DNA from 2 places in the Peribacillus aracenensis genome. Region 2 is predicted to be linked to the other one. Evidence: riboswitches for the same ligand, from Rfam matches in the RefSeq annotation. Region 2 holds a riboswitch; the other holds the start of a gene.

Region 1 (5,431 bases), on a different contig from region 2:
CATAGGCTAATATCAATAGTACCAGGCTTGCACCCAAAACAGACCAAAATCCTGCTGTTATTTCTCCCATAAAGAACGCTTTATAACAAACGGCACCAAGTGAACCCCCAATAATCGGTCCAACGACCGGAATCCATGAATAGCCCCAATTCGAATTGCCCTTGCCCGGTATCGGCAGCAAAAAGTGAGCGATGCGCGGCCCCAGATCGCGGGCCGGATTAATCGCGTATCCTGTCGTTCCGCCAAGTGACATCCCGATCACGACAATCAATAACCCGACAGCGAATGGGTTTAGACCCTCTGTAAAATGATTGGCACCTATAAATAATAAACCAAGAATAAGGATGAAAGTTCCAATCATCTCACTTAATAGATTTGAAAATGTGTGCGGGATTGCAGGTGATGTCGCGAACACACCAAGCTTCGCTCCTGGATCATCCGTAGCTTTCCAGTGTGGCAAATAGTGCAGGAATACTAGAGTTGCTCCAAGGATTGCGCCAATCATTTGGGCAACGATGTAACCGGGCACATCACTCCAAGGAAATTCCCCAATAATGGCAAACCCCACTGTGACTGCCGGGTTTAAATGCGCCCCGCTTATGGAACCCACTGCAAAAACACCCATGGTAACAGCCAATCCCCACGCAATCGTGATAACGATCCAGCCGGCATCTTTTGCATAGGACCCCTTTAAGGATGAACCAGCCCCAATGCCTGCTCCGAATAAAACTAATATCATCGTACCTAATACTTCTCCCCAAAATGGAGTCATGAATAAAACCCCTCCCCTGATAATTTTTTAAACCTTGCCAACAAATAAAGGAGATTCACAGCAGAACTATCTTCATAATATAAATTATGAATAGATCTGTTGTGAATCTCCTAGTCTCCGTCACATCTATTAACTTGTACTGTAAAATATACTTGTTTATGAAAACGCTGTCAATAATTTGTGAAGAATTTATCTATTTTTCTGTAATTTTTTTCAATTTCCCCTATTAAACGATATCCCATAATTCAGTTTTGGAAGTGGTGATTGACGATGCTCCCGCATCGAGGGCATTCAGGACTTCATCCGAAGTACGAATGAGGCCGCCTGCAAAAATCGGTGTCTGCAATCGTTCCTTCACTTCTTTTATCATCCATGGCATGGCGCCCGGCAATACTTCGATATAATCCGGCTTGGTTTTCTGCACCAGCTTATAACTTTTCTCAAGCGCATGTGAATCTATTAAAAAGATTCGCTGGATGGCAATGACCCCCTTTTGCTTCGCCTTCAATATAACGTTTGATTTAGTCGAAATCAGCCCATATGGATTATATTCCTGACAAATGAATTCTGTCGCGTACTCATCACTTCTTATGCCATGGATCAAATCGACATGGTATATCATTTTCTTATTATGCTGCTTTGCCATCATACTTACGTTTTTCAATTGTGATATATGCAAATCAAGAAACACACCTATTTCATAGGAACTCTCTAAAAATCTTTCGAAATCCTTCATGCTTGCTGAAGCAGGCAAAATCTTCTGATCCATCATTATCCTCCTCATTCCCAGAAAAACTCAAAACTTCAAGTCATTTAGTATATTTTAAAGAGCTTGATTTATCAAACACATTTTTTTCATGACCCATATCACCATAACACTATCATACCTGGCACTCCCTTTATAGTTTTCGGCTAAGGATGTATGTAAACTCGATCATAAAGTAAGTTTCATTTTCAATGCACCTTCGACGAGTTCATACGATTTAATTGTGCCAACGGGAATTTTTCTCACGATGTTCCAGGCATTAACATTCATTTTGATCGTTCTTTTTTCAAATTCAAAAAATGGCGGTCTGTTAAATATTTTTTGGTTGATGATTTTCCTGTCAATTGGTTCCATTTCCACTAATTCAAATAAAATCGTTCTTTTTTCCACAGAAACCGGTTTTAATGTAATCCGGAAAGCTACGTTTTTCTTAAACATCATTTTTTTCACTTCCGTCGTTCCGGAAAGCACGATATGTTTTGGCGTAATCTCGACTTTAATATCCTGACCATATGATTTCCTTCTTATGATTTTCTCTATCATGGCTTCAGTTAAAGTTATCGTTATACCATTTTTGAATGGACTGAATGTACTCATCCTTGCATTCCCCTCCTGCCGCTCATATGAATCTTCGGTTATAGCATATGCCGGGTTCCCTGATGTAGTAACACATATCAATAATCGGTATATTCAAAATCTTCCACCTTCAACCCTTGACCTTTATAAAAACTACCTGTATAGTCATAATTAATTTAATAGACAACTCTTATCCAGAGAGGTGGAGGGACTGGCCCTTTGATGCCTCAGCAACAGACTGATCATGTACTGTGCTAATTCCAGAAGTGTAAAAACTTGAAGATAAGAAGAGTATATAGCTTGGTTGCCAACACCTCTTCTTATTTTTAAGAAGAGGTTTTTTATTTTTGGCTCTTTTCGTAAAGATTGTTGTTTTTAAAATGAAACGATTTAAGGTTGATTGGAGCGGAAGTGCGAGACTCCTGCGGGAGCAGCGGGACAGGCGAGACCCGACAGGCGTGTACGCCGAGGAGGCTCACCGCCCGCCCCGCGGAAAGCGAGCATCTGGAGGGGAAATCAACCACACCTCACTACTTGGTAAATAGCAACAAAGTATGCGAAAACAGCCTTATTTTTAAAAGGAAAGAAGGAATGCAACATGTCCATCACATTAACGAAAGCACCATTCAGGGCCGATCACGTCGGGAGTTTATTAAGACCAGAACGTTTACATGTTGCCAGAAAGCAGTTTAAGGAAGGTACCATTTCAGCAGAGCGGCTTCGTGAAGTTGAAACCGAAGAAATCAATCGGATTGTCGAAAAACAAATTGAAGTTGGATTGGAAGCCGTGACGGACGGTGAGTTCAGACGTACATGGTGGCACTTTGACTTCCTCGAACATTTAAATGGCATCGAGGGATATGTGACTGAAAAAGGGCTCACGTTCGATGGTGTGGAAACAGAGAGATATAACGTACGCAATACCGGGAAGGTTTCATTCAATCCTGAACATCCTTTCATTCGTGACTTCATTGAATTGAACAAAATCGTGAACGGACGCGCCGTTGCCAAGCAAACCATTCCCAGTCCGAATCAATTATTTGCTGTAGGCATTCATAATGAAGACATCTACCCTGATATTGAAGACTATGCAAATGATATCATCAAAGCATATCAGCATGCTTTGAAGGCCTTTTATGAAGCAGGTGTGCGTTATCTTCAATTGGATGATGTATATATTGCCAGACTTTCAGCTCCGGATTTCCAGTTCAAAGATGGAAAATATACGAGGGAACAGTTAATCGATCTTGCACTTCGCGTAATTAATGGCGCATTGGAAGGCAAACCAGAAGACCTTGTCGTCACTACACACCTATGTCGTGGGAACTATCAGTCGACTTGGGCATTTGAAGGAAGCTATGCCCGTATCGCCCCAACTTTATTGGCAAAAGAAAAAGTGGATGGATTTTTCTTGGAATATGATGATCAACGCTCAGGGGACTTCAAACCATTGGAATACATACCAAATGGCGGTGCACAGGTCGTACTGGGTGTCGTCACTTCAAAAAATGGGGAAATCGAAGACAAGGAAGCTGTTAAGGCACGCATTAAAGAAGCCTCGCACTTCGTTCCTCTCGAACAATTATGCTTAAGCCCGCAATGCGGCTTCGCCTCCACCCATCACGGCAACAAGCTGACCGAAGAACAGCAATGGGAAAAGCTGAAATTCGTCGTTGATGTAGCAAAAGAAGTATGGGAATGATTTTTTAGCGGAGACTTTAATCCATTCGAACAACCTAATCGGCATCAATATAAGCGTGCCGATTAGGTTTATAATAAAAAGCGTAAAAGACATTCATCCAAAAATCCGAGAGCAAACAAAAAAGAACGGCCACCAGCACGTCCCTTTTTTACTTGCAGCTATCATCATCCATTTTCTTCACAAATATATCATCCGTAACCCTATCTTCCAGCTTGTTCCTCAAGGCCAATTCCGCGGCCTTCCCATCACTAGGCGACCCGTCCGAGAAATACATCGGAAACAACGAGAAGAACATAACATAGAAAGAAAAATAGATGAATTGATACCAGATCACCGAGCTGTCCAGGATATCCTGATACACTAAGCTATAGATGATCAGCATGCTGACTAAATTAAAGATAGCCCCTCCTAAATAGATCAGCGTATTCGTCAATCGATTATCATGTTTCAATCCCTTGAACTCGCAAGTCCCATTCCAAAAATAATATTTCCTCACCTCTATGTTCCGAAAGGCGAAAAGTTTATTGCCACAACCGATCAAGATTTTCTTTTCTGATCCCCCAAAGATCGTGACAAAAAAAATATGCCCGCTCAAATGTATCAGCGTAACGATCGGCATGATCAAAAAAAAGGAAAATAGAAATTTGATGATATCAGAGAGACCAAACACGTTTATGCAACCCTCCTTACCTGAGCAATTTCTTACCAGATGCTACTCTGATACCCTGCCCACATTCGTTATAACTAGTAAATTTTCACAGTAGTGATATATCGCTTACCACAAGTGCTATTGTTCTCCTTCTGCTTAATCCGGGTTGTTTCCAGGTTTTTAGGCCTGACTCCAGCTTAATTCAAAGAAACAGGCTACCTCCTTCCGAAAAAAACTCGGAAAAGTGATAGCCTTAACATCTTCATTTATCGATTGGGGGTGTGAAGAATTTCTGCGTTGTTTTGTCCTGGCCTCAAGCCTGCATGTTTATATTCAGGGGTGAAAACCGATGTTTTGATCGGGCAAGCGATTTGCTTCTGGACATTTCCTTTTCCGTCCGGTACCTCGACGATCATTCCCCTTTCCTTCAATTGGGGGTGTTCGGCCGCTTCAGTGAAGGTTAGAACTGGTTCTGCGCAGGCTTCGAAATCAGCGAATATTTCCTGCCATTCATGAAAATCCCGTTCAAGGAAAGCCAGTCGGACGGCCGTTTTAAACCTGATTCCGCTTTCTTCATCACTTTTGGTGCTCAGTTCATACAATTCGGGTGCACCGATCGCTTCACATAATGCTTTTCGAAAAGGGGGCTCTAGGCTTCCTACCGAAAAATAGCGTCCATCCTTCGTTTCGTAAAAGTCATAAAAGGATCCTCCGTTCAACATCAGTTTTTCTGGTTCAAGCTCGAGGCCCCCTTGTAAATTCAGGGGTGCGGAGATGGCATTCAACGCAAAACTGCAGTCAGTCATGCTGATGTCGATGGCTTGGCCGAATCCCGTACTTTCCCGGTGTATGACTGCAGATAATATACCGATAACAGCATGCAGGGATCCTCCAGCAAGATCTGCTATTTGAGTTCCGTTTTTTGCCGGGCCGTCCTTTTTTGTACCGGAATAGCCTGATAAGCCT
Region 2 (5,431 bases):
GTTAGTGTATAAAAAAAGATAATGCTTTCCTTCCCTATTGAAGAAAATGAACAAATTTAGACACCCCTATTTTATTAAAACGATTGTTTTTCCTGACTAGCCATAAATTTCTTGTTATATCTATTCTGGAAATTGACACTTCCCGCAAAAAGCCTTGTTCCAATTCCCTGGCCACTGTCAACCTGGGCAGAATGCTGATTCCAAGTCCAGCTTCAACCGCACTTTTTATCGCTTGTGTGCTGCCAATCTCCATGTAGCTTTCTATTTTTTCTAAAACCCCATGCTCCCTTAACATGTTTTCTACTATAAGCCGTGTTCCTGATATGGATTCACGCCATATCATCCTTTCATTCCCCAATTCCTCAAGCTGAATTTCTTTTCTGTCTTTCCAGGGGTGGTCGGATGGACATACCAATATCAATTCGTCCTCGGCGAACTTGTCTACAATAAAATCGCTGTTTTCCACAAGCCCTTCCACCAAGGCCAAATCAATGACATCGTTTGTAAGATCCTGCAGAACCCGGGGGGTATTTTTTATCGTTAATGTCACTTTTATTTCAGGCTGTTGTTTTTTGAATCTTCCAAGCAAGCTCGGCAACAAATACTCACCGATAGTCAAGGATGCCCCTACTATGAGGTTTGCATTGTACTTGCCAGTTGATTGCTGAATCACTTCTTTTGAATGGTTGAAGTCATTTACAATAGCTTTTGCAAAAGGGTATAACAACTTTCCTGCCTCTGTAACTCTCAGCCTTCCTTCCTCACGGTCGAATAACAAAGTGTTATAGTAATTTTCCAGTTGATGGATTTGTCTTGTTACAGCGGGTTGAGATAGGAAACTTAACCTCGCTGCCTGGCTTATGCTTCCTTCATCCACCACTAAACAAAACATTTTTAGATTTTCTAATTTCAAGAAAACGACCTCCATGTTTTTAGATAGTTCATTAAAATGATAGCATCATAAAGGTAAATGGTGAAATGAAAAAAGAGTGCTGCATCCCTGAATAAGTGAGGCTATTAAATTATTGGCGGCATTCTTTATAAAACGGATAAATCTTCTGGGTATAACGTTTTGTTATACCCGATGATTTTGTTGCAATTTACCCATTTCTTTTTCTTTGATATGTTAGTAATAAGATTTAAACTTAGCGGCAAAGGAAGTGACTGATATCAATGAAAGGACAATGGAAAACTCTTTTTCTTTTATTTTGGACCTTTTTTAAAATAGCACCTGTCACATTCGGAGGCGGGTTTGCGATGATCCCATTAATCGAAAAAGAAGTGGTCGAAAAGAGGAAATGGATGAAAAGCGAAGAAGTTACGGATGTTTTTGCATTATCTCAGTCCGTACCGGGAGCTGTCGCCATTAACTCCGCCACCTTTATCGGCCATCGAATTGCCGGAATGAAGGGGGCAATGGCAGCCATGATCGGTGTTTCATTACCTACCTTTTTAATTGTTCTGCTCCTAGGCATTTTGTATTTTTTCATTCAGGATAATCCGAAGATAGAATCCGCATTCATTTCGATCAGAGCTTCCATAGTAGCGATCATCGCCTATGCGGCTATCAAGATAGGAAAAACGGCTGTTGTAGACAAATCAACTTTCTGTATTTTATTAGCAGGAATTCCGGTCCTCTTCTTTCTTCACCCTGTGATCGTTATATTGGCAGGAGCTGTAGTGGGTATTGTAACAATCTCCATCAAGAGAAAATTAGGATACGATGTCAAATTGGACAGAAAAGATATGACAAAAGAAGAAAATGATTTCGAACCTTTCATGGGTGCTGGCATATAGGTAAATCAAAAAGGGTCTAACTAATTTTCAAGAAAGCATGTGATAGAATGATGGAATTGTGGGAGTTGTTTAGCACCTTCTTTATTATCGGCTTTGTATCGTTCGGAGGCGGATACGCCATGATTCCCGTAATAGAATCGGAAGTCTCACAGCATGGATGGCTGACGTCGCAGCAATTTACCGATATAATCGCCATTTCCGGGATGTCCCCAGGACCTGTTACAGCCAATAGTGCCATTCTCGTTGGCTATTCGACTGCTGGATTAGCAGGAGCCATATCATCCGCTCTCGGAATCTTGCTGCCTGCTATTATATTCGTGACCGTTATAGCCACCTTCTTCAGCAAATTGAATCATTATCCAGTTATTCAATCCATGTTTTATGGATTAAGACCCATTGTCACCAGTCTAATCCTCTTTGCAGCAATCAGTTTATCACTTTCCAATCATATGATAGCCCCTAACTTTTCATGGCATACGATAAGCTTATTACTCGTTTTTGGATTATCGTTATTTGCCCTGATGAAATTACGCTGGCACCCAGCTTATGTAATTATACTTTCTGGTTTAGTTGGTGTTGTCCTCTATTCATGACAAATGCCGCATGCAAAACCATTAATAATATGGACCGGAATGAAGCAGTTATTTTGGTTATGAATAAAATGGAATACCATAAATAAAAGAAATACCAAACAGATGAATTGAAAACTGCCTTGATTACTTTTTGAACACTGATACTGACATAAATGCGAAGATTTCACCCATACAGAAAACACCCTGTATCCAATGATTCAGGGTGTTTTTTTCATTATTATCCTCTTTTTAAGAAGTCCGTTTCTTCGATTCATCATTTCCCGACTGAAACCGTGGATAACCAATCAAGATGGCCACGACTCCACAAAGTCCAATTAGTATTGGGTAATATGAATACGGCAAGATGCTTATCGGAGAGATTTTTGCTACCCCTGCTGCAACAAGCAGTTGTGCCCCATATGGTATCAACCCTTGGATACAACAGGCAAAAACGTCAAGTATGCTCGCCGATTTACGCGGATCAATCCCATACTTTTCAGCGATGTTTTTGGCAAGTGGCCCGGCAATGATAATCGAAATCGTGTTATTTGCCGTGGAAAGGTTCGTCAAGCCAACAAGCCCGGCAATACTGAATTCCGCCCCTTTTTTTGATTTGCTATTTCGGGTCACGAGTTGGAGTAGATAATCAATGCCACCATTATGTTTGATTACAGCAACCATACCTGCAATTAAAATGGCAAGGAAGGATATTTCATACATTCCCGCCATTCCTTCACCAGCTTTTTGAATGACACCCAACGGTTGATAACTTCCATCAGCCAAGCCGATGATTCCGGCAAAGACGATTCCGATGGAAAGGACCAGGAACACATTGACTCCTGCCAATGCAGTGATCAATACGCAAAGGTATGGAAGAATCTTCACCCAATTATAAGAATTTTGGGTGATTTCGGCTTGTTCACCCATCGTTAATATTCCTAGGATAGCACATGTGATGATGGCCGCAGGTAAAACGATGAAAAAATTCACTTTAAACTTATCCTTCATTTTCGTTCCCTGTGTTCGAACTGCAGCGATTGTCGTATCTGAAATGAAGGATAGGTTATCCCCAAACATCGCACCACCAATAACGGCCGCCATTGAAAGGGCAAGCGAAATATCGGTTTGCTCGCTAATTCCGACCCCGATAGGTGCTAGGGCTACAATCGTTCCCATGCTTGTCCCCATGGATAGAGAAATAAAACAAGCGATAATGAATATCCCTACCATCAAAAGATTTTGCGGAAAAACGGCTAAGGCAAGATTCACCGTTGATTCAACCGCCCCCATGCCATTCGCAACTTCTGAAAAAGCGCCGGCTAAAAGGAAAATGATAACCATTAACATAATATTGGCGTCCCCTGCACCTTTACAGAAAATATCAACTTTTTGATTGAAACTTTCTTTCCGATTCATTGCCAATGCAGCTGCTGATGCAATAGAAATGGCTACAATCACCGGAAAAGAATAAAAATCTTTAGTGATGATTCCGGACCCTATAAATAAAATTAAAAATACGACAAATGGAATCAATGCCCATGGATTCCCTTTATTGTTTGCACTCATGATGTACACCTCTTTTTATTTTTCCCATGACATGTGTCATAGCCTTTATCCTTTTAACAGTTTTCGCAAATAACACCAACTTGAACTTAATTCTCCAGTCATGGAGCTATAGCTAAAAAACTGCCGGCATAAAAAGACCCCTTCTATTTAACAACAAGAAGAGGTCTTTTAATTTATAAAAAACACCCTCCTTATCTTTCAGGCGAAAATCAGCCTGCTGGATTTGGCACAGCACTCCCATTAAGTCCGCTGCCGAGACATCTTCGGGCCAGTCCCTCCGTCTCTCTTGATAAGAAGATCAAATTTATATAATTTATCAAATATAACGATGCCTGTCAGAAAAGTACCAAACTTGCTGTAACCATCTGAGTTTGTGAAAGTGACATCGAAGTCGTTTTGAAAAGCAAATATAAGAGTACAGCATTTTGTCTATTTTCGCAAGGTTTAGTTTTAAAGTATTTCACATGCACTTCTTAATGATTAATTAGGAATCTTGACATATGCAGTTAATCGGGACGGAATTAACATAAAAAGAGGTCTAATGACCTCTCAGCAAATTTGTTGTATTAGATTAGGTGAATTTTTTTTAGTCGAGTTCACATCAGTCGATACCTCAAAAGCTTCCATTTGTTCCGAATCGAATGACTTTAAATACTGCTGCAGATATGCAGGATCATTAATGGATGGATTCAACCAGTCTTTTTCATCTTCTTGTTTAAGGATGACAGGCATACGATCATGAATGCTGGTCATCAGCTCATTAGGAACGGTTGTTATAACGGAGCACGTGTAAATGCTGAGGCCTTCGGGAGATTTCCAGGATTCCCATATACCGGCCATTCCAAATGGAGCATGATTCTTCATTTTTATTCGCATCGGTATTTTTCTTTCTGGTGTCTTTTTCCATTCGTAAAATGAGTCAGCGATTATCAAGCATCTCTTCTTCTTATACGCATTCTTGAAGCTTGCTTTCTCTGCAATGGTTTCCGCTCTGGCATTGATCATTTTATAGCCAACTTTTTCGTCTTTTGCCCAGAAAGGAATGAGTCCCCACCGAAGATATCCAAGTCGGTTCATTGCCCCGTCATTAATGACGGATAACACGGATTGGGAGGGAGCAATATTGTAGCTGAATTGGTATTCCTCATCAAATGATCCTTGTATATCAAACCGATCTTTTATTTCTTCAATGTCAGTGAAAAGGGTGAAACGTCCACACATAATATCGCCTACCGTATTAAGATTTATTACAGTGTAACAAATGGAGCAAGCAGGCACAAATCAGCGTTCTAAAATCCTGATATCGGTAAATGGCTGATTAAATAATTCGCTGGAAATCAAAAGGGTGCCAAGGACTTCTCTTTCATCCTCAGCTTTAATGATTTCCGACAAAATCAAGGTACTGCCATTCCTTACCGTTACTTTATATTCATTCATGGAATCCCCCCTCAATAGGCTAGATGGTTGTTATTATAAACTAAAAATCCACAAGTATC

What was found. A riboswitch is a leader RNA that binds a small molecule or an ion and turns the genes downstream of it on or off. The one in region 2 is predicted to bind S-adenosylmethionine.
Region 1: linked by a shared signal. The riboswitch ahead of N0M92_RS10315 (5-methyltetrahydropteroyltriglutamate--homocysteine S-methyltransferase) and the one ahead of N0M92_RS13345 (Na+/H+ antiporter NhaC family protein) in region 2 are both predicted to bind S-adenosylmethionine.

Annotation. Positions count from the first base shown of each region.
Region 1 is NZ_JANZMJ010000008.1:24,951-30,381, forward strand. It holds gene N0M92_RS10300 (MIP/aquaporin family protein) at 1-772, opposite strand, end outside; gene N0M92_RS10305 (glycerol-3-phosphate responsive antiterminator) at 999-1,541, opposite strand; gene N0M92_RS10310 (hypothetical protein) at 1,707-2,135, opposite strand; SAM riboswitch class I at 2,302-2,403, shown strand; gene N0M92_RS10315 (5-methyltetrahydropteroyltriglutamate--homocysteine S-methyltransferase) at 2,713-3,816, shown strand; gene N0M92_RS10320 (hypothetical protein) at 3,965-4,486, opposite strand; gene N0M92_RS10325 (CaiB/BaiF CoA transferase family protein) at 4,732-5,431, opposite strand, start outside.
Region 2 is NZ_JANZMJ010000011.1:113,184-118,614, forward strand. It holds gene N0M92_RS13330 (LysR family transcriptional regulator) at 35-913, opposite strand; gene N0M92_RS13335 (chromate transporter) at 1,174-1,797, shown strand; gene N0M92_RS13340 (chromate transporter) at 1,845-2,390, shown strand; gene N0M92_RS13345 (Na+/H+ antiporter NhaC family protein) at 2,619-3,935, opposite strand; SAM riboswitch class I at 4,124-4,231, opposite strand; gene N0M92_RS13350 (SOS response-associated peptidase) at 4,485-5,156, opposite strand; gene N0M92_RS13355 (hypothetical protein) at 5,217-5,372, opposite strand.